DNA from 3 places in the Streptomyces sp. NPDC008150 genome. Region 1 is predicted to be linked to each of the others. Evidence: predicted binding sites of a transcription regulator. Region 1 holds the regulator's gene; each other region holds the start of a gene.

Evidence for each region. Region 1 encodes HrcA, which represses chaperone genes, less so after heat shock. Its sites were predicted from a motif close to TTNGCACTCNGNNNNNCNGAGTGCNAA; they were not measured.
Region 2: groES (co-chaperone GroES) is a predicted target of HrcA. The motif match lies at 1,075-1,101, and genes of this name have one in related genera.
Region 3: groL (chaperonin GroEL) is a predicted target of HrcA. The motif match lies at 2,990-3,016, and genes of this name have one in related genera.

The regions. Positions count from the first base shown of each region.
Region 1 is NZ_JBIBHJ010000001.1:491,680-499,183, forward strand. Features, by position in the region: gene ACFZA0_RS02070 (SpoIIE family protein phosphatase) at 1-42, shown strand, start outside; gene hemW (radical SAM family heme chaperone HemW) at 112-1,344, shown strand; gene ACFZA0_RS02080 (Uma2 family endonuclease) at 1,444-2,028, shown strand; gene ACFZA0_RS02085 (DUF3097 family protein) at 2,018-2,824, opposite strand; gene ACFZA0_RS02090 (MBL fold metallo-hydrolase) at 2,860-3,585, opposite strand; gene hrcA (heat-inducible transcriptional repressor HrcA) at 3,723-4,739, shown strand; gene dnaJ (molecular chaperone DnaJ) at 4,740-5,876, shown strand; gene ACFZA0_RS02105 (nitronate monooxygenase) at 6,045-7,166, shown strand; gene ACFZA0_RS02110 (16S rRNA (uracil(1498)-N(3))-methyltransferase) at 7,163-7,504, shown strand, end outside.
Region 2 is NZ_JBIBHJ010000009.1:133,046-140,549, forward strand. Features, by position in the region: gene ACFZA0_RS22650 (polysaccharide deacetylase family protein) at 1-162, shown strand, start outside; gene ACFZA0_RS22655 (polysaccharide deacetylase family protein) at 159-1,001, shown strand; gene groES (co-chaperone GroES) at 1,246-1,554, shown strand; gene groL (chaperonin GroEL) at 1,692-3,317, shown strand; gene ACFZA0_RS22670 (SDR family NAD(P)-dependent oxidoreductase) at 3,409-4,182, opposite strand; gene ACFZA0_RS22675 (MOSC domain-containing protein) at 4,247-4,915, opposite strand; gene ACFZA0_RS22680 (LysR substrate-binding domain-containing protein) at 4,996-5,898, shown strand; gene ACFZA0_RS22685 (WhiB family transcriptional regulator) at 6,043-6,372, opposite strand; gene ACFZA0_RS22690 (response regulator transcription factor) at 6,763-7,374, shown strand.
Region 3 is NZ_JBIBHJ010000004.1:375,430-382,933, forward strand. Features, by position in the region: gene ACFZA0_RS13400 (NADH:flavin oxidoreductase) at 1-921, opposite strand, end outside; gene groL (chaperonin GroEL) at 1,211-2,833, opposite strand; gene ACFZA0_RS13410 (cold-shock protein) at 3,185-3,388, opposite strand; gene ACFZA0_RS13415 (MoaD/ThiS family protein) at 3,827-4,102, opposite strand; gene thrC (threonine synthase) at 4,099-5,388, opposite strand; SAM riboswitch class I at 5,406-5,552, opposite strand; gene ACFZA0_RS13425 (glucosyl-3-phosphoglycerate synthase) at 5,805-6,749, shown strand; gene ACFZA0_RS13430 (trehalose-6-phosphate synthase) at 7,115-7,504, shown strand, end outside.

The DNA of each region.
Region 1 (7,504 bases):
CTGGTCCTCCAGGCGGAGACGGCCGGGGCCGCCGCGGGGTAGCCGGGGCCCGCCGACCGGCGCCGGCCCGCGCGGAGCCGGACCGCTCCCCGATGCCGGACAATGGAACGCATGCCTTCCGCACTCCCCGACGGTGAGCCCGTCCCCGACGACGGGGCGTTGCCCGCGCACGCCCTGGCCGGGGCCGCCGAGCGGCCCCTCGGGTTCTACCTGCACGTCCCGTACTGCGCGACCCGCTGCGGCTACTGCGACTTCAACACCTACACGGCCACCGAGCTGCGCGGCACCGGCGGTGTCCTCGCCTCCCGCGACAACTACGCGGACACCCTCGTCGACGAGGTGCGCCTGGCCCGCAAGGTGCTCGGCGACGACCCCCGCGAGGTCCGCACGGTCTTCGTCGGCGGCGGCACCCCGACCCTCCTCGACGCCGCCGACCTGGTCCGGATGCTGCACGCGGTCCGCGACGAGTTCGGCCTCGCCGCCGACGCGGAGATCACCACCGAGGCCAACCCCGACTCGGTCGACCCCGCGTACCTGGCGGCCCTGCGGGAGGGCGGCTTCAACCGGATCTCCTTCGGCATGCAGAGCGCCCGCCCGCACGTCCTGAGGATCCTCGACCGCACGCACACCCCCGGCCGCCCCGAGGCCTGCGTCGCCGAGGCCCGCGCGGCCGGCTTCGACCACGTCAACCTCGACCTGATCTACGGCACCCCCGGCGAGTCCGACGACGACTGGCGCGCCTCCCTCGACGCCGCCCTCGGCGCGGGCCCCGACCACGTCTCCGCGTACGCGCTGATCGTCGAGGACGGCACCCGCCTCGCCTCCCGCATCCGCCGCGGCGAGGTCCCGATGACGGACGACGACGTCCACGCCGACCGCTACCTCATCGCCGAGGAGATGCTGGGCGCGGCCGGCCTGCACTGGTACGAGGTCTCCAACTGGGCGGCCACGCCCGACGCCCGCTGCCTGCACAACGAGCTGTACTGGCGCGGCGCCGACTGGTGGGGCGCGGGACCCGGCGCCCACAGCCACGTCGGCGGGGTGCGCTGGTGGAACGTGAAGCACCCGGGCGCGTACGCGGCGGCCCTGGCGGCGGGGCGCTCCCCGGGCGCGGGCCGCGAACTCCTGACCGACGAGGACCGCCGGGTGGAACGCGTCCTCCTGGAACTGCGCCTCGTCGAGGGCGCCCCGCTGGACCTCCTGCGCCCCGACGGCCTCGCGGCCTCCCGCCGCGCGGTGGCGGACGGCCTGCTGGACCCGGTCCGCCACGAGCAGGGCAGCGCGGTCCTCACCCTGCGGGGGCGGCTGCTCGCGGACGCGGTGGTGCGGGACCTGGTGGACTGATCACCCCCAGGGGTGAATCGGTGCGGAACCCGGGGCAGGTCCCTACCCTGGTTCCCAGGCTGCCGCCGACAGCGCGCGGCGATGTGGAGGACCACGGAGATGACCGCGGTGGACGAACGAGCCATGACCACGTACTACGAGGACCTCGATCCTCCCCAGGGCGTGACGGCAGAGCTCCTGCGGGGGGAAATTGTGATGATGGCCGGGCCGGATCTGGTCCACAACCTGATCGTCACCGAGATCCAGGACCAGATCCCGCGCAACCGCTGGGTCCGGCTCCAGACCCAGGACCTCGACATCGCCCGGGAGGCCAGTGAGCCCGTGCCGGACCTGGTCGTGGCCGCGCCGGAGGCGTTGCCCGCCTCGGGGCGGCTGCTGCCGTCGACCGTGGTCACCCTGGTGGTGGAGGTGGTGTCCAGGACCAGCGTGGACCGGGACCACGGCGTCAAGCGGTCGATCTACGCGGCCGGCGGGATTCCCGCCTACCTGATCGTCGACCCGATCATGGCCCGGTGCGTGCTGCTGACCGAGCCCGCGGGGAAGGGCGAGGACGCCGACTACACCGTGCAGCGCCGGGCGGCCTTCGGCGACCCGCTCGCGGTCGACATCCTCGGCGTCGAACTGGACACCGCCGGCTTCGGCACCCTGCCGAACGCCAGGCCGCACCGGTGGCTCACTCCGTGACCGTGACGAAGTCGATCAACTCCTCCACCCGGCCCAGCAGTTCCGGCTCCAGGTCCTTGTAGGAGCGCACCCGGGACAGGATGTGCTGCCAGGCCGCGCCGGTGTTCTCCGGCCAGCCCAGGGCGCGGCACACGCCCGTCTTCCAGTCCTGGCCGTGCGGGACCCGGGGCCACGCGGCGATGCCCACCGACGCGGGCTTCACCGCCTCCCACACGTCGATGTAGGGGTGGCCCACCACGAGCGCGTGCTCGCCGGTCACCTCCTGGGCGATGCGCCACTCCTTGGTGCCGGGGACCAGGTGGTCCACCAGGACGCCGAGGCGGGCGTCCGGGCCGGGCCCGAACTCCCGTACCACGGACGGCAGATCGTCGATGCCCTCCAGGTACTCGACGACCACGCCCTCGATGCGCAGGTCGTCGCCCCAGACCCGTTCGACCAGTTCGGCGTCGTGGCGCCCCTCGACGTAGATGCGTCCCGCCCGCGCCACCCGGGCCCGCGCGTCCGCCACCGCGACCGAGCCGGAGGCCGTGCGGGTCGGCCGGACCGGTGCGCCCGACGCGGGGCGGACCAGCGTCACCACCCGGCCCTCCAGGAGGAAGCCGCGCGGTTCCATCGGGAAGACGCGGTGCTTGCCGAAGCGGTCCTCCAGGGTGACCGTGCCCGCCTCGCAGCCGATCACCGCGCCGCAGAAGCCGGTGCCGGGCTCCTCGACCACCAGGCCGGGGTCGGCCGGGACCTCGGGGACGGGCCGGGACTTCTTCCACGGCGGGGTCAGGTCCGGTGAGTACTGGCGCATTCGAACGACGATAGGAAGACGGCGCCGGACGGTCCCTACGACACGCCGAAACGCGTTGCCAGGACGTCGCGTTGGGCCCGCGCGAAGGCCGCGTCGACCACCGCTCCGTGACCGGGCACGTACAGCGCGTCGGGGCCGCCGAGCGCGAGCAGCCGGTCCAGTGCCGCGGGCCACCGCCCCGGAACGGCGTCCGGGCCGGCCTGCGGCTCGCCCGACTCCTCGACCAGGTCACCGCAGAACACCACCGCCGGGTCGCCCTCCACCCGCACCGCCAGGTCGTGCCCGGTGTGGCCGGGGCCGGCGTTCACCAGCAGGGCCCGGACGCCGCCGCCCAGGTCGAGGGCCAGCTCGCCGGTGACGGGGCGGGCCGGGGCGACCGGTGCCGCGGCGGCCTCGGCGGCGGCCGCCGGGGCGAGGCCGTTGGCGACCGCGTCCGCGCGCAGCGCCGCCGCGTCCGCCGGGCCGGACACGCCGTCGCCGTCCGCGGCCGCGAAGACCTCCGCGCCGGGGAACGCGGCCGCTCCGAAGACGTGGTCGAAGTGCGGGTGGGTCAGCGCGAGATGGGTCACACGGCGGCCCGTGAGGGCGTGTGCGGCGTCCCGCAGCCGGGCCCCCTCGGCGAGGCTCGACCCCGCGTCCACCAGCAGGATCCCGTCCGCGCCGACCACCAGCCCGGCGGTGCAGTCCCACACCGGGAGCCGGCACCGCCCGGCCCGTCCGCCCAGCCGCTGCCATCCCCGCTCTTCCCAAGTCACCGGCACAACCGTGACGCTACCGGTGGCGGCCCGCCCTTGCCCCCGGCGTACCCCACGGCCGTACACTGGCCCGAGCAGGTTGGCACTCAAGGGCCCCGAGTGCCAGGCAGGCGCCGCGGGGACGGAAACTGGAGGTGTGCGCGATGCTCAGTGAACGCAGGCTCCAGGTGCTGCGCGCCATCGTCCAGGACTACGTGGGCACCGAGGAGCCCGTCGGCTCCAAGGCCCTCACCGAGCGGCACAGCCTCGGGGTGTCCCCGGCGACCGTGCGCAACGACATGGCCGCGCTGGAGGACGAGGGGTACATCGCCCAGCCGCACACCAGCGCCGGGCGCATCCCCACCGACAAGGGGTACCGCCTCTTCGTCGACAAGCTCGCCGGCGTCAAGCCGATGACCGGGCCCGAGCGGCGCGCGATCCAGAACTTCCTCGACGGCGCCGTCGACCTCGACGACGTCGTCGCCCGCACGGTGCGGCTGCTCGCGCAGCTCACGCGCCAGGTCGCCGTCGTGCAGTACCCCTCGCTGACGCGTTCGACCGTGCGGCACGTCGAGCTGCTGTCGCTGGCGCCGGCCCGCGTGATGCTGGTGCTGATCACCGACACCGGCCGCGTCGAGCAGCGCATGGTCGACTGCCCGTCGCCGTTCGGCGAGACGGCCCTCGCGGACCTGCGCGCCCGGCTCAACAGCAGGGTCGCCGGGCGCCGGTTCGCGGACGTGCCGCCGCTGGTGCAGGATCTGCCGGAGGCCTTCGACGCCGAGGACCGCGGTACGGTCGCCACGGTGCTCTCCACCCTGCTGGAGACGCTGGTCGAGGAGACCGAGGAGCGGCTGATGATCGGCGGCACCGCCAATCTCACCCGCTTCGGACATGACTTTCCCCTCACGATCCGTCCCGTCCTGGAGGCGCTGGAGGAGCAGGTCGTCCTCCTCAAGCTCCTCGGCGAGGCGAAGGATCCGGGCGTGACGGTACGCATCGGTCACGAGATCGCCCACGAGGGACTCAACTCCACGTCCGTCGTGTCGGTGGGCTACGGTTCGGGCGTTGAGGCAGTAGCCAAACTCGGCGTGGTCGGACCGACCCGCATGGATTACCCGGGAACGATGGGAGCGGTACGCGCAGTGGCACGGTACGTCGGACAGATCCTGGCGGAGTCGTAAGTGGCCACGGACTACTACGCCGTGCTCGGCGTGAGCCGCGACGCGTCGCAGGACGAGATCAAGAAGGCCTTCCGCCGGCTCGCGCGCGAGCTGCACCCGGACGTCAACCCGGACCCGAAGACCCAGGAGCGGTTCAAGGAGATCAACGCCGCCTACGAGGTGCTGTCGGACCCGCAGAAGAAGCAGGTCTACGACCTCGGCGGCGACCCGCTCTCGCAGAGCGGCGGCGGGGGCGCGGGCGGCTTCGGCGCCGGCTCCTTCGGGAACTTCTCGGACATCATGGACGCCTTCTTCGGCACGGCGTCGCAGCGCGGGCCCCGCTCGCGCACGCGGCGCGGCCAGGACGCCATGATCCGGCTGGACATCGAGCTGGACGAGGCGACCTTCGGCACCACGAAGGACATCCAGGTCGACACGGCCGTCGTCTGCAACACCTGCAACGGTGAGGGCGCGGCGCCGGGCACCTCGGCCCAGACGTGCGACATGTGCCGCGGCCGCGGCGAGGTGTCGCAGGTGACCCGGTCCTTCCTCGGCCAGGTCATGACGTCCCGGCCGTGCCCGCAGTGCCAGGGCTTCGGCACCGTGGTCCCCACGCCGTGCCCGGAGTGCGCCGGTGACGGCCGCATCCGCGCCCGCCGCACGCTGACGGTGAAGATCCCGGCCGGCGTCGACAACGGCACCCGGATCCAGCTCGCGGGCGAGGGCGAGGTCGGCCCCGGCGGCGGCCCCGCCGGCGACCTGTACGTCGAGATCCACGAGCTGCCGCACTCCACCTTCCAGCGGCGCGGCGACGACCTGCACTGCACGGTCACCATCCCGATGACCGCGGGCGCGCTGGGCACCAAGGTGCCGCTGGAGACGCTCGACGGCATGGAGGAGATCGACATCCGGCCGGGCACGCAGTCCGGCCAGTCGGTCCCGCTGCACGGCCGCGGTGTCACGCACCTGCGCGGCGGCGGCCGCGGCGACCTCATCGTGCACGTCGAGGTGATGACGCCGAACAAGCTCGACCCCGAGCAGGAGCGGCTGCTGCGCGAACTGGCCAAGCTGCGCGGCGAGGAGCGGCCCACCGGCCAGTTCCAGCCCGGCCAGCAGGGCCTGTTCTCCCGGCTGAAGGACGCGTTCAACGGGCGCTGAGCCCGCCGGGCGCCGCCGGGGCCGCGAGGCTCTCCGGCGGCGTCCCCGCCCGGGCCGCCGGCTCCGGCGGAGCACCGGCCGACGGCGTCCGGCGGGCCTGCCCGGGGCCCGGAACCGGACCGGAAGGCCGGATTCGGACTTGTTCGGCGGACGTGGCACGATGCCGTCATGTCCTCCGAGCTGACCGATCTCTTCCGTTATCCGATCGTGCAGGCACCCATGGCGGGCGGCGTCTCCGTGCCGCAGCTTGCCGCCGCCGTGTCCGAGGCGGGCGGGCTCGGATTCCTCGCCGCCGGGTACAAGACGGCCGACGGCATGTACCAGGAGATCAAGCAGCTACGGGGCCTGACCGGTCTCCCCTTCGGCGTGAACATCTTCATGCCGCAGCCCGAACAGCCCGGCGCGACCGCCGGATCCGGCGCGGGCACGGGCCTCGGCGTCGCCCCGCCGTCCGCCGCGGTCCGCGTCTACGCCGACCAGCTCGCGGGCGAGGCCACCTGGTACGACACCGAGCTGGGCGACCCGGACGGCGGACGCGACGACGGCTACGACGCCAAGCTCGCCGTCCTCCTCGACAACCCGGTGCCGGCCGCCTCCTTCCACTTCGGCTGCCCCACCCCCGAGGCGCTGGAGGCACTGCACCGCGCCGGGACCCTCACGCTGGTCACCGTGACCACGCCCGAGGAGGCCCTCGCCGTGCAGCGGGCGGGCGCCGACGCCGTGATCGTGCAGGGCTTCGAGGCCGGCGGTCACCAGGGCACCCACCGCGACCTCCCCGAGAACGAGGGCACCGGCATCGGTCTGCTCGCCCTCCTCGCGCAGGTCCGCGAGACGGTCAACCTGCCGATCGTCGCCGCGGGCGGCATCATGCGGGGCAGCCAGATCGCCGCCGTCCTCGCGGAGGGCGCCACCGCCGCCCAGCTCGGCACCGCGTTCGTCGCCACCCCCGAGTCGGGCGCCAACGTCGTGCACAAGCAGGCGCTGACCAACCCGCTGTTCGTGCGAACCGAACTGACCCGCGCGTTCTCGGGGCGGCCGGCCCGCGGCCTGGTCAACCGCTTCATGAGCGAGCACGGCCCGTACGCGCCCGCCGCCTACCCCGAGATCCACCACCTGACCTCCCCGCTGCGCAAGGCCGCCGCCAAGGCGGGCGACGCGCAGGGCATGGCGCTGTGGGCGGGCCAGGGCCACCGCCTGGCCCGTGAGCTGCCGGCCGGCCGGCTCGTCGAGGTCCTCGCCGCCGAACTCGAAGCGGCCCGCACGACGTTGTCGGCGGGCGGCCCGCGATGACCGCACCCGTCTTCGTCGTCGACGAACTCGGCTCCACCGCCGGTGAGTTCGTCCTCGAAGGGCCGGAGGGCCGGCACGCCGTGTCGGTACGGCGGCTGCACGCGGGGGAGGACGTCGTCCTCACCGACGGCCGGGGCCGCTGGGCCGAGGGCGTCGTCACCGCGGCCGAGGGCAAGGACCGGCTCGTGCTCGACCTGCGCGCCGCGCCCGCCGAGGAACCGGCCCCCGCGCCCCGCATCACCGTCGTCCAGGCGCTGCCCAAGGGCGACCGGGGCGAACTGGCCGTGGAGACCATGACCGAGACCGGTGTGGACGCCATCGTGCCCTGGGCGGCGGCC
Region 2 (7,504 bases), on a different contig from region 1:
TACCGCGAGTGGGACCGCGACCTGCACCCCGGCGACATCGTCCTCACGCACTTCCGCGGCACCAAGGACTGGAAGGGCACCATGCCGGACATGATCCGGCGGTTCCTCCAGCAGATCACGGACAAGGGGTACGCCGTGGCCCGTCTGGAGGACTACCTGTGAGACCGCGACGGCCGGTCGCCGCCCTGCTCGCGGCGGCCGTCCTCGCCCTGCTCACCGGCTGCGCCCAGTCCGTCGACCCCATCGAACGGCTGGGCAGGAAGGCGGCGCAGCGGGTGCACACCGGGAGCCCGCACCCGCACGGCGCCGTCACCGCCGCGCTGCCGCCGTACCGCCGCTGGGGCCTCGCCGCCCCGCTCGCGCGCGCCCCGAAGCCGTCCGGGCGCCCGCTCGCCGGCCCGGCGGCGTCCGGCCTCGCGCCGGTCGTCGACCATGTGCCCACCCGCGACCGCGTCGTCTTCCTGACCTACGACGACGCGGCCGAACGCGACCCCCGGTTCGTCGACATGGTCCGCGAACTGCGGCTGCCCGTCAGCGTGTTCCTCACCGACGACGTCGTCGGGCCGGGGTACGCGCACTTCGCGCACCTGATGGCCGTCGGCGCGAGCGTGCAGAACCACACCCTCGACCACACCGCGCTGCGCGGGCTGCCGTACGCCGGACAGCGCGCCGAGATCTGCCGCCAGCAGGACAAGATCCGCGCCCGCTTCGGCGTCCGCCCCCGGCTGCTGCGCCCGCCCTACGGCGTCTACGACACCGTCACCCGGCGGGCTGCGGCCGGCTGCGGTGTCTCCGCACTCGTGCTGGGGCGGGCGGCGGCGACCGCGGACGGCGGGCTGCGCTTCACCGCCGGGGAGCACCGGCTGCTGCCCGGCGACATCGTCTCCGTCGGCTCCGACGAACAGGCCGGCGGCACGTCCCTGCGCGAGCGCACGACCGCGCTGCTGCGCCGCGCCGGACGCGAGGGGCTCACGGTGGCGCGGCTGGAGGACTACCTCTAGGCGGCGGGGGCGGGAATCCGGGGCGCCGGGAGCCCCCGCCGGACCGTGCCCCGGCACGCCGCGACGCCGTCGATTGGCACTCCGCTTGACCGAGTGCTAATCGCGGTCATAGTCTCGCCTCTGGCACTCCCCGCAGGAGAGTGCCAATAGCGACGGGCAGGTCCGGCACCCGCGACGACGGATCGACCTGGTCGCCACCTCAGACAGTTAACCCCGTGAGATCTCCGAAGGGGGAGGTCGGATCGTGACGACCGCCAGCTCCAAGGTTGCCATCAAGCCGCTTGAGGACCGCATCGTGGTCCAGCCGCTCGACGCCGAGCAGACCACGGCCTCCGGCCTGGTCATTCCGGACACTGCCAAGGAGAAGCCCCAGGAGGGCGTCGTCCTGGCCGTGGGCCCGGGCCGCTTCGAGAACGGCGAGCGTCTTCCGCTCGACGTCAAGACCGGCGACATCGTGCTGTACAGCAAGTACGGCGGCACCGAGGTGAAGTACAACGGCGAGGAGTACCTCGTCCTCTCGGCCCGCGACGTGCTCGCGATCATCGAGAAGTAGTTCACCCGCTTCCACGCGAAGCACCTTTTGCACCGAACGGCGCCCCTGGCCCCCCGCGACCCACTGAGCCGGGCGTCGGGGGCGCCGTTCGTTTCAACCCTTTGCACCTCTAGATTCCCGAGAGGGCCAACGCTCCCATGGCGAAGATCCTGAAGTTCGACGAGGACGCCCGTCGCGCCCTCGAGCGCGGCGTCAACAAGCTTGCCGACACGGTCAAGGTGACGATCGGCCCCAAGGGCCGCAACGTCGTCATCGACAAGAAGTTCGGCGCTCCCACCATCACCAACGACGGTGTGACCATCGCCCGCGAGGTCGAGATCGAGGACCCGTACGAGAACCTCGGCGCGCAGCTCGTGAAGGAGGTGGCCACCAAGACCAACGACATCGCTGGTGACGGCACCACCACCGCCACGGTGCTCGCCCAGGCGCTCGTGCGCGAGGGCCTGCGCAACGTCGCCGCCGGTGCTTCCCCGGCCGCCCTGAAGAAGGGCATCGACGCCGCGGTCAAGGCCGTCTCCGACGAGCTGCTCGCCACCGCGCGCCCGATCGACGACAAGGCCGACATCGCCGCCGTCGCCGCTCTGTCCGCCCAGGACAAGCAGGTCGGTGACCTCATCGCCGAGGCGATGGACAAGGTCGGCAAGGACGGTGTCATCACCGTCGAGGAGTCCAACACCTTCGGCCTGGAGCTCGACTTCACCGAGGGCATGGCCTTCGACAAGGGCTACCTGTCCCCGTACATGGTGTCCGACCAGGAGCGTATGGAGGCCGTCCTCGACGACCCGTACATCCTGATCCACCAGGGCAAGATCTCCTCGATCCAGGACCTGCTGCCGCTGCTGGAGAAGGTCATCCAGGCCAACGCCTCCAAGCCGCTGCTGATCATCGCCGAGGACGTCGACGGCGAGGCCCTGTCGACCCTGGTCGTCAACAAGATCCGCGGCACCTTCAACGCGGTCGCGGTCAAGGCCCCCGGCTTCGGTGACCGCCGCAAGGCCATGCTCGGCGACATCGCCACCCTCACCGGTGGCCAGGTCATCGCCGAGGAGGTCGGCCTCAAGCTCGACCAGGTCGGTCTCGACGTGCTGGGCACCGCCCGCCGCGTCACCGTCTCCAAGGACGACACCACGATCGTCGACGGCGGTGGCGACAGCTCCGAGGTCGCCGGCCGCGTCAACCAGATCAAGGCCGAGATCGAGAACACGGACTCCGACTGGGACCGCGAGAAGCTCCAGGAGCGCCTCGCGAAGCTGGCCGGCGGCGTGTGCGTGATCAAGGTCGGCGCCGCCACCGAGGTGGAGCTGAAGGAGAAGAAGCACCGTCTGGAGGACGCCATCTCCGCGACCCGCGCCGCGGTCGAGGAGGGCATCGTCTCCGGTGGTGGCTCCGCGCTCGTCCACGCCGTGAAGGTCCTGGAGGGCAACCTCGGCAAGACCGGCGACGAGGCCACGGGTGTCGCGGTCGTCCGCCGCGCCGCCGTCGAGCCGCTGCGCTGGATCGCCGAGAACGCCGGCCTGGAGGGTTACGTCATCACCTCCAAGGTCGCCGAGCTCGACAAGGGCCAGGGCTTCAACGCCGCCACCGGCGAGTACGGCGACCTGGTCAAGGCCGGCGTCATCGACCCGGTCAAGGTCACCCGCTCCGCCCTGGAGAACGCCGCCTCCATCGCCTCCCTGCTCCTCACGACCGAGACCCTGGTCGTCGAGAAGCCGGAGGAGGAGGAGCCGGCGGCCGCCGGTCACAGCCACGGCCACTCGCACTGACGCACCGCCGTCAGCGGCACTTCACGCCGAGGCCCGGCACCCCGCACGGGGTGCCGGGCCTCGGCGTTGCCACGGGGATGCGGCAACTTCCTTACTGCGGGCCGTACTTGCGTCCCGTGCGCGAGGTGATCCCGCCGAGCAGCGCGCGGGGCGTCACCTTCACCAGACCCATCAGCGCCTTGTAGCGCGGGTCCGGGATCGACAGCGTGCGGCCCCGGGCCAGGTCCTGAAGCGCCGCCGCGACCAGCTTGTCCGCGTCGAGCCACATCCACCCCGGGATGTTGTCCGTGCCCATGCCCGCCCGCTCGTGGAACTCCGTCCGCACGAAGCCCGGGGCCAGCGCCATCAGCCGCACCCCGCTGCCCGCGAGGTCCCGGGCCGCCCCCTGCGTGAACTGGACCACCCAGGCCTTGGACGCCCCGTAGGTGCCGCGCGGCACGAACGCCGCCACCGACGCCACGTTCACCACACCGCCCCGGCCCCGCTCGCGCATCGCCTCCGCGGCGGCCGACGTCAGCCGCAGCACCGCCTCGCAGTGCACCTTCAGCATCGTCAGCTCGTCGGCCATGGGGACGTCGAGGTAACGGCCCTTGTTGCCGAAGCCCGCGTTGTTGACCAGCAGATCCACGGGGTTCTTGCGGTCGCCGAGCCGCTTGGCGACCGCCTCGATGCCGTCGTCGCGGGACAGGTCCGCGGTCAGCACCTCGGCCTCGATGCCGTGCCGGTCGTGCAGCTCGGTCGCCTGCTCGTGCAGCCGTTCGGTGTCGCGCGCCACCAGGACGAGGTCGTGCCCGTCCGCCGCCAGGCGCCGCGCGAACGCGGCACCGATTCCCGCAGTCGATCCCGTGATCAGAGCCGTTGTCATGGCCCCAGAGTAGATACCTCCGGGGGCCGCGCCGACCGCGCGCGCCCCGAGGCCGCGCGCCCCGTCAGGACCCGTACCGCTCCTGGTACTTGAGGGCGGTGGCCCGCGCCTCCGGGTGCAGGGCCGCGCCCGCGGCGAGCAGGAGCGGCAGCAGGTGCCGCTCGGTGGTGACCGCCCGGAACTGCAGGGCGACGCTCACCTCGTGGCCGGGCCGGTGCACCACCTCGACACTGTCGCCGGCCCGTATCTCCCCGGGCTCGATCACCCGCAGGTAGGCGCCCGGTGCCGCCCGCCCGGTGAACCGCTTCACCCAGCCGCGCTCGCCCAGGTGGCCCTGGAAGGTGCGGCACGGGATGCGCCCGCTGGTGACTTCGAGCAGCAGGTCGGGACCCACCCGCCAGCGCTCGCCGATCAGCGCGCCGGAGACGTCGACGCCCTCGGTCGTCAGGTTCTCGCCGAAGCAGCCGTTCGCCAGCGGCCGTTCCAGCGTGCGCTCCCACTCGTCCAGGTCCTCGCGGGCCACCGCGTACACGGCCTGGTCGTCGCCCCCGTGGTGCCGGAGGTCGCAGACGCTGTCCCCGGCCAGCCCGCTGCCGGACGTCCCCTTCGGGCCGGGCGCCGCCACGCGCACCGGCCCGTCGGCCGGCCGCTTGTCGATGCCCGTCACTCCGCCCACCTGGTCCGTGTACGGCTGCGGACGCGGACGGCCCAGATTCACGGAGAGCAGCTTCATGCGGGCATTCTAGGAGCGCCCGGTGAAAGCGGGGAAGTGGATTTCGGCGCTGTGGATAAGTTTCCCTTATGCTCGGATGCGTGATCGAGGCCCGGCATCTCAGAGTCCTGCGCGCGGTGGCCGCCACCGGTTCCTTCTCGGCGGCCGGCCGCGAACTGGGCTGCACGCAGCCCGCCGTCAGCCAGCAGATGAAGGCGCTGGAGACGGCGGCCGGCACCCCGCTGCTGATCCGCGGCGCCCGCGAGATGCGGCTCACCGAGGCGGGCGAGGCGCTGGTGCGCCACGCGTCCGGCATCCTCGCCGGCCTGACCGCGGCCGAGGAGGAGATCGCCGCCATCGCCGGGCTGCGCGCCGGCCGGGTCCGCCTGGTGTCCTTCCCCAGCGGCAGTTCCGCCCTCGTCCCCACCGCCCTCGCCGCCCTGCGCGCGGACCACCCCGGCACCCGGGTCTCCCTGGAGGAGGCCGAGCCGCCGGCCTCGGTCGGCATGCTCCGCGAGGGCGACTGCGACGTGGCGCTCGCCTTCCGGTACGCCGGTGCCGCGGGCGCCGAGGAGTGGGACGACCTGGTGGTCAGGCCGCTGCTGGCCGACCGTCTCGTCGCGCTGGTCCCCGAGGGGCACCCGCTCGCGTCGGCCGAGTCCCTGGCCATCGAGGCACTCGCCGACCAGCCCTGGATCGCGGGCTGCCCGCGCTGCCGCGGCCAGCTCGTCGAGGTGTGCGAGGGCGCCGGTTTCACGCCCCGCATCGACTTCGCGACCGACGACTACCCGGCCGTGGTGGGGCTGGTCGGCGCGGGACTCGGCGTCGCCGTCCTGCCGCAGCTCGCCGTGGACTCCGTCCGCCCGCGCGGCACCCGCACGGTGGCGCTGGAACCGGCGGTGCGGCGCGAGATCGTCGCGCTCACCCTGCCGGACCTGGCCCGCGTGCCCGCGGTCGCCGCGATGCTCGACCACCTGGCGCGGGCGGCCTCACCCGCCGCCTGACGGCACGGCACGACCCGCCCGCACCGCGCGCCGCGCACCCCCTTGCACCGCGCAGCACCGCGACGCACGCGCGTGCGTCGCGGACGGATCCGGGCAGAGCTGTAGAGAGAAACGTTCCTTCAGTCGTCGTTCCGTGCGCGCCCCTCAGTCGTCGGAGGATCTGTCCGCGCCCGCGGCCGACGCCGTGACCAGGCGGTTGCGCGCGCGTCCCATGAGTTCCTCGCGTTCGTCCTCGGTCAGGCCGCCCCACACGCCGTACGGCTCGCGCACCGCCAGTGCGTGCGCCGCGCACTGCGCGCGGACCGGGCACCTCATGCAGACCTCCTTGGCCGAGTTCTCGCGTGCGCTGCGAGCCGCCCCGCGCTCACCTTCCGGGTGGAAGAAGAGCGAGCTGTCGACCCCCCGGCAGGCGGCAAGGAGTTGCCAGTCCCACAGGTCCGCGTTCGGTCCGGGAAGGCGGGAGAAATCTGCCATTACGTGACCCCTTGTAGCGGTTCTGGGCGGATACGGTGCCAACGACCGTACATCTCCGATCTAAGGAGATGAAAATATGACTCATTGCGAATCTAGCCTCAGACACTGACAAAAGGGAAGAAAAGGGTCTGAACGGGGCATGGGTTGTGGTGAAAAGACGAGGGTCCGCCGCTGCTTCCTGTGGTGTGTCCGCCCCCTCACGTAGAGTGCCGAAGACGGCATGTGCCCCCGTAACTCTTTCGAGTGACCGTCGTTGGTAGTGCGGTGGCGGTTGAGAACACAAGCGCTCGGGCAGGCGTCCGAGGCGGTCGACCGCACAGGTGACGATTTCGTACCAGCCTGGAGGCTCAAGGTGACGCGCAGCAGCTGTGAGAGCCGCGGAGGACAGCCATGACATCCGTCCTCGTCTGTGACGACTCCCCGCTTGCCCGAGAGGCGCTCCGCCGCGCGGTCGCGACCGTGCCCGGTGTCGAGCGCGTGACGACGGCGGCCAACGGCGAGGAAGTCCTCCGCCGCTGGGGTGCCGACCGTTCGGACCTCATTCTGATGGACGTGCGCATGCCCGGACTGGGCGGTGTCGAGACCGTGCGGCGGCTGCTCTCCGCCGATCCCGGTGCGCGCATCATCATGCTCACGGTCGCCGAGGACCTCGACGGTGTGGCCCTCGCGGTCGCCGCCGGGGCCCGCGGGTACCTGCACAAGGACGCCTCCCGCGCCGAACTGCGCGCGACGGTGACGCAGGCCCTGGCCGACCCGACCTGGCGGCTCGCGCCGCGCAGACTGCGCTCGGCCGAGATGGGTGCGGCGCCCACCCTCACCGCGCGCGAGATCCAGGTGCTGGAGGGCATGAGCCACGGCCGCTCCAACGCGGAGATCGGCCGGGAGTTGTTCCTCTCCGAGGACACGGTCAAGACCCACGCGCGCCGCCTGTTCAAGAAGCTCGGCGCATCGGACCGCGCGCACGCCGTGGCGCTCGGCTTCCGGTGGGGTCTGGTGCGCTAGGGCATCGGGCAGAGGGGCGCCTCCGATGGACCCCCGTGGTGCGCGGTGTCCGGCACTCCCGCACGGTGCGCCGGCCGCGGTCGCCCGTGCCGCGTCGCCGTCCGCGTCCTCCCGCGGAGGTCCATCAGAA
Region 3 (7,504 bases), on a different contig from region 1:
GCCGACCGAGCCGACCGTGATGACGGGCCGGCCCGTCAGCTTCTTCGTCCAGCCGGCGAGGTTGAGGTCGGAGCCGTCGAACTCCGGCTGCCAGTACCGGCGGGTGGACGCGTGGAAGGCGTCGACTCCGGCCGCGGCGATCGGGGCGAGGATCGCCTCCAGCTCCTGCGGGGTCTGGGCGAGGCGGGCGTCGTACTTCGTCTGCTTCCACTGCGAGAAGCGGAACAGGATCGGGAAGTCGGGGGACACGGTGGCACGGATCGCGGCGACGATCTCCGCCGCGAACTTCGTGCGGGCCACCGGGTCGCCGCCGTACGCGTCCGTGCGGCGGTTGGTGCCCTCCCACAGGAACTGGTCGAGCAGGTAGCCGTGGGCGCCGTGCACCTCGACGCCGTCGAAGCCGATCCGCTCGGCCGCCGCCGCGGCCTCGGCGAACGCGCCGATCACGTCGTCCACGTCGCGCTGCGTCATCGTCTCGCCGACGGTCTTCGCACCGTCCGCGCTCAGGCCCGACGGGCCGACGGACGGGGCGTCCGCGAACGGCGGGCTGCCCGCCCGGCGCACGGTGCCGATGTGCCAGAGCTGCGGGACGATCCGCCCGCCCGCGGCGTGCACGCCCTCGGCGACCTTCGCCCAGCCGGCGAGCTGGTCCGCGCCGTGGAACCGCGGCACGCTGTCGCTCTCCCCCGCCGAATCGTGACCGACGTACGTGCCCTCGGTGACGATCAGGCCCACCCCGGCCGCGGCACGGCGGGAGTAGTACGAGACGACGTCCTCGCCCGGGACGCCGCCCGGCGAGAACTGACGGGTCATCGGCGCCATGGCGATGCGGTTGCGGACGGTCAGGCCGCCCAGGGACAGCGGACGGGACAGGATCCCGGCCGCCCTGGAGGCGGACTCGGCGGGGGCGGAGACGGTCATGTGGGGACTCCTGGGAAAACTCGGTCGACCGGTACGGGCGTGCGCCGCGGTCGCGGGTGCACGGGACACGGTGGGACCGCCCGGTATGTGCACACGCATGGACCGCGTAGGGGCGACAACCGGTGCGGTCGCCGCCTCATTCCGGCGTCCTCCGAGAAACACCTCACAGCCGGCCGCGGAAAACGCCCGAGGGCGGCACCCCTGTCGCCAGGGGTGCCGCCCTCGGAACCGCACGTGCTGCGGATGTACCGCCGAACCGAACCGGGCTCCGCGGAGCCCGGGTTCAGGCTCAGAAGTCCATGTCACCGCCCGGCATGCCGCCCGGAGCGGCCGCGGCGGCCTTCTCCGGCTTGTCGGCGATGACGGCCTCGGTGGTCAGGAAGAGCGCGGCGATGGAGGCGGCGTTCTGCAGCGCAGAGCGGGTCACCTTCGCCGGGTCGATGATGCCTTCCTTGACCAGGTCGACGTACTCGCCGGTCGCGGCGTTCAGGCCGTGGCCCGGGGTCAGGTTGCGCACCTTCTCCACCACGACACCGCCTTCGAGGCCGGCGTTGACGGCGATCTGCTTCAGCGGGGCCTCAAGGGCGAGCTTGACCGCCTGAGCGCCGGTCGCCTCGTCACCCTCCAGCTCCAGCTTCTCGAAGACCGCGGAGGCCTGGAGCAGGGCCACGCCGCCACCGGCGACGATGCCCTCCTCGACGGCCGCCTTCGCGTTGCGAACGGCGTCCTCGATGCGGTGCTTGCGCTCCTTGAGCTCGACCTCGGTGGCGGCACCGGCCTTGATGACGGCCACGCCGCCGGCCAGCTTCGCCAGGCGCTCCTGGAGCTTCTCGCGGTCGTAGTCCGAGTCGCTGTTCTCGATCTCGGCACGGATCTGGTTGACCCGGCCGGCGACCTGGTCGGCGGAGCCGGCACCGTCGACGATGGTGGTCTCGTCCTTGGTGATGACGACCTTGCGAGCGCGGCCCAGGAGGTCCAGGGTCGCGTTCTCCAGCTTGAGGCCGACCTCCTCGGAGATGACCTCGCCGCCCGTGAGGATGGCGATGTCGCCGAGCATGGCCTTGCGACGGTCACCGAAGCCCGGGGCCTTGACGGCGACGGACTTGAAGGTGCCGCGAATCTTGTTGACGACCAGGGTCGACAGGGCCTCGCCCTCGACGTCCTCGGCGATGATCAGCAGGGGCTTGCCCGACTGCATGACCTTCTCCAGCAGCGGGAGCAGGTCCTTGACCGAGGAGATCTTGGAGTTCGCGATCAGGATGTAGGGGTCCTCCAGGGAGGACTCCATGCGCTCCATGTCGGTCGCGAAGTACGCCGAGATGTAGCCCTTGTCGAAGCGCATGCCCTCGGTGAGTTCCAGCTCCAGACCGAAGGTCTGGGACTCCTCGACGGTGATGACGCCTTCCTTGCCGACCTTGTCCATCGCCTCGGCGATGAGCTCGCCGATCTGCGTGTCGGCGGCGGAGATGGAGGCGGTGGAGGCGATCTGCTCCTTGGTCTCGACCTCCTTGGCCTGGTCGAGCAGCGCGGCGGAGACGGCCTCGACGGCCTTCTCGATACCGCGCTTGAGGGCCATGGGGTTGGCGCCGGCGGCTACGTTCCGCAGGCCTTCCTTGACCAGGGCCTGCGCCAGAACGGTCGCGGTGGTCGTACCGTCACCGGCGACGTCGTCCGTCTTCTTGGCGACTTCCTTGACCAGCTCGGCGCCGATCTTCTCGTACGGGTCCTCGAGTTCGATCTCCTTGGCGATGGAGACACCATCGTTGGTGATCGTGGGGGCGCCCCACTTCTTCTCGAGGACGACGTTGCGGCCCTTGGGGCCGAGCGTCACCTTCACGGCGTCCGCGAGCTGGTTCATGCCGCGCTCGAGGCCGCGCCGTGCCTCCTCGTCGAACGCGATGATCTTGGCCATGTGAAGTGGTCCTCCCAGGACTGGGGTGGATTGCTCCGGACCGCGCCCGCGCCCGCGACGGACGGCCTCGGCATGTGGTTCCTTGCCCCACCTGCCGCAGCCTCACCGACTCGGTCCTCGTTGTCACTCTCACCCTCAGAGTGCTAACGCCAATGATTAGCACTCGACCCCCGAGAGTGCAAGCGACCCCGGGATGCGGAGGCAGTCCCTCCGGTGTCCGGCGGTGCCGCGCGGACGGGGCGAGGGGGGCGGAGGGGGCGCCGCGCACGCCGAAGGGCCCGTCCCCCACGTATGGGATACGGGCCCCTCGAATTAAAGAAGAAGAACGTCGCCTGCGATTGGCCGCGCGTTTCAGGCGCTGACGCGAACCATGTCGGCCTGCGGGCCCTTCTGACCCTGCGAGATCTCGAACTCGACTCGCTGGCCTTCTTCCAGGGTGCGGTAGCCGTCCATCTGAATCGCGCTGTAGTGGACGAATACATCCGCACCACCGTCGACCGCGATGAAGCCGTACCCCTTCTCCGCGTTGAACCACTTGACGGTGCCCTGAGCCATGCCTAACTCCCCTATTACTGGCCCTTGCACAGATCCGCACTTCGCGAATCCGGGTCAGACCTCACCCCCCACGCTGGGGGCGTGCGCCGGAACGCGTCGACCGCGGCTGAATGTATCCGCACCACTGCCGTCTGCAACAGGTCAATCGGACGAGAATTCTGGGCACGACCGGTCGGGAATATACCCAGAAGTCGACGAAATTCAGGGCAAGTCGGGCCCTATAAAAGGAATAGAAGGCGCAAAAGAACCACACAGTTTGGCTACTTCTCGTCGCCCCGCGAGCGCGAATTCAAGGGCGCCTGTCCGAGCAAGCCGCAACTGGTTCCCCAACTGTACCGCGCTCAACCAAGCAGAATCGCCCCCTCCGTTTCCTGGCCGGAGAGGGCGATTCGTTGAACGCTCGGTAATCGACGCTACCGAAGGTAATTGCCGGGGCGGTCAGCCGCCCGCGACGGCCGGGATGATCGAGACGCCGGCGCCCTCGGGCGTCGCGGTGTCGAGGCCCTGCTCGAAGCGGACGTCGTCGTCGTTCACGTACACGTTGACGAAGCGGCGCAGCTTGCCCTGGTCGTCCAGGACGCGGGCGGCGATGCCGGCGTGGTTCTTCTCCAGGTCCGCGATGACCTCGCCGAGGCTGGCGCCCTCGGCCGGGACCTCGGCCTTGCCGCCCGTGTAGGTACGCAGAATGGTCGGGATGCGAACGGTCACGCTCATGCGAGGCCAGCCTCTCGGAAGGAGTCCAGGTTGGGACGGATCGTCGCGGTGAGGCCGGTGCCGGCGACCGCGTCGAGCGTCTTGAGGCCGTCGCCGGTGTTCAGCACGACGGTGGTCAGGGTGGGGTCGAGCGCGCCGCTCTCGATGAGCTTGCGGGTGACGCCGACGGTCACGCCGCCCGCGGTCTCCGCGAAGATGCCCTCGGTACGGGCGAGCAGCTTGATGGCGTCCACGATCTGCGGGTCGGTCACGTCCTCCACGGCGCCGCCGGTGCGGCGGGCGATGTCGAGGACGTAGGGGCCGTCGGCGGGGTTGCCGATGGCGAGCGACTTGGCGATGGTGTCGGGCTTCTGCGGGCGCACCACGTCGTGGCCCGCCTTGTACGCGGCGGACACCGGCGAGCAGCCCTCGGCCTGGGCGCCGAAGATCTTGTACGGACGGTCCTCGACGAGGCCGAGCTCGATCAGCTCCCGCAGCCCCTTGTCGATCTTCGTGAGCTGCGAGCCCGAGGCGATCGGGACGACGAGCTGGTCCGGCAGCCGCCAGCCGAGCTGCTCGCAGATCTCGTACGCGAGGGTCTTGGAGCCCTCCGCGTAGTACGGGCGGAGGTTGACGTTGACGAAGCCCCAGCCCTCGCCGGCCGGGTCGCCGATCAGCTCGGAGCAGAAGCGGTTCACGTCGTCGTAGTTGCCCTCGATGCCGACGAGCTCGCCGCCGTAGACGGCGGCCATGACGACCTTGCCCTGCTCCAGGTCGTGCGGGATGAACACGCAGCTGCGCAGTCCGGCGCGCGCGGCGGCGGCGCCGACCGCGCCCGCCAGGTTGCCGGTGGAGGAGCAGGAGAGGGTGGTGAAGCCGAAGGCGCGGGCCGCTTCGAGGGCCTGGGCGACGACGCGGTCCTTGAAGGAGTGCGTCGGGTTGCCGGAGTCGTCCTTGACGAACAGGCCGCCGGTGATGCCCAGTTCGGCGGCGAGGCGGTCGGCCTTGACCAGCTTGGTCCAGCCGGGGTTGATGTTGGGCTTGTCGGCCACGTCGGCGGGGACGGGCAGCAGCGGCGCGTAGCGCCAGATGTTCGCGGGGCCCGCTTCGATGCGCTTGCGCAGTTCCTCGGTGTCGTACGCCGAGAAGTCGTAGGCGATCTCCAGCGGGCCGAAACACTCCTCGCAGGCGAAGACCGGACCGAGCGGGACGCGGTGGCCGCACTCGCGGCAGGACAGCGCGGCGGCGGGGCCGAGATCGACCGATCCGGCGGCTTGGGAGGTGTTTGCGGCGGTCTGCACAGCCATGGAGGGGAGGCCCTTTCTCCTCATCTTCCTCACGGCGCACTTCGCCGTGAGACGGATTTGGCACCTTCCCGAGCCGGGAGCCTCGCCGCGCGTACGCACGAGAACCGACTGGAGGGTTGCCGGGGCTTCAACGGGCCGTGTCCCTCTGCCCCTCTGGATGAGCGGTATTCGGTTGTGGGTGCGGGCGGCCTACGACATGCGATGGTCATCCGCGTTGTTCAAGACTGTAACCGAAGGCCAGGACAGTTGAGATAGCCGTCCGCACCGCGAGATGGATCACACCCGGAGACGGGGCGGGCGGTCCGGTCCGAACGAGCCGGATCCACGAAGATCCAGTAGGGACATTCCGGAGGGTTCTCCCGACCGCGTCCCGTGTCCCGCATCCCGCGCCTGTCGCACTTACGTGAGGAGCCGCCGTGCTGGAAGAAACCGAGCGCTGGCTGAGCACACGCTCCTGGTCCGTGACCGATCGCCCGCTCCACAAGATCCTCGCCGCGAAACGCGCCTCGGGTTCGACGGTCAGCGTCGTGCTGCCCGCGCTGAACGAGGAGGCGACGGTCGGTGACATCGTCGCCGTGATCCGTCACGACCTCATGCAGCAGGTCCCGCTGGTCGACGAGATAGTCGTCGTCGACTCCGGGTCCACCGACCGCACCTCCGAGGTGGCCGCCGCGGCCGGCGCCCGGGTCGTGCACCGCGACGACATCCTGCCGCGCATCCCGACCGTGCCGGGCAAGGGCGAGGTGCTGTGGCGCTCGCTGCTCGCCACCGGCGGCGACATCGTGTGCTTCGTCGACGCCGACCTCAAGGAGTTCTCCAGCGACTTCGTCACGGGCATCGTGGGCCCCCTGCTCACCGACCCGGACGTGGACCTGGTGAAGGCGATGTACGACCGTCCGCTGGGCGGTGCGGCCGGCCAGGGCGGCCGGGTCACCGAGCTGATGGCGCGCCCGCTGCTGAACATGCACTGGCCGCAGCTCGCCGGGTTCGTGCAGCCGCTCGGCGGCGAGTACGCGGCCCGCCGCTCGCTGCTCGAACAGCTCCCGTTCCCGGTCGGGTACGGCGTGGAGCTGGGCATGCTGGTCGACGCGCTGCACCTGGTGGGCCTCGACGCCCTCGCCCAGGTCGACGTCGGGGTGCGCAAGCACCGGCACCAGGACGGGCAGGCGCTGGGCCGCATGGCCGCCGCGATCTACCGCACCGCGCAGCTCCGGCTGGCCCGCGGGCACCTGATCCGGCCCGCCCTCACGCAGTTCGAGCGGGGGGCGGGCGGTTTCGAGCCGCGGACGTACTCCGTGGACACCGAGGAGCGCCCGCCGATGGCCGAGATCGCCGAATACACCGCCCGCAAGGTCGCGTGACGTCCGTACGCCGCGGGGACCGACCCCCGCGGCGTACGGACGTCGACGGCCGGGCGGGCCCCGACGGGAAACCTCGGCGTGGCCGCCGGTGCGCGGTACGCGCGGGCCGCCGGCGTCCGGTGCGCGCGCACCGGACGCCGCCTCCCGTCCGGCCGCGCGGCCCGGTACGCGCGTACCGGCCGGAAACCTGCGGGCGGTCACGGTGACACGCCCGACCCGTGCGGAAATCCGGCCGAAAGCAGTCGGAAAGCGGCACGAAAGCGGACAGGGAGTGACCGACTCCGCCGGTTGTATACGGACTGGCCGCTTCCATCACGGCATGTCCGTACGTTTGAGCGGTTGGGGGCCGGGCTAAGTTGAGGCGTATGGCTTCCTCAGCTTCCTCCCCCGGCGCTGCCCAGGTGCTGGTCGCGTCCAACCGCGGTCCGGTCTCGTACGACGTGCGGGAGGACGGCTCCCTGCAAGCCCGCAGGGGCGGCGGTGGACTGGTCTCCGGCCTCTCCGCCATCGGCCCCGACGCCGGGGCCCTGTGGGTCTGCTCGGCGCTCGGCGACGGTGACCGCGAGGCGGTGCGCCGGGGTGTCGGCGAGGACGGCGTGCGGATGCTGGACATCCCCGCCGACGTGCACGAGGACGCGTACCACGGCATCGCCAACTCGGTGCTCTGGTTCGTCCACCACATGCTGTACCAGACGCCCCTGGAGCCCGTCTTCGACGCGGAGTTCCGCCGCCAGTGGGCCAACTACGTCGCCTAC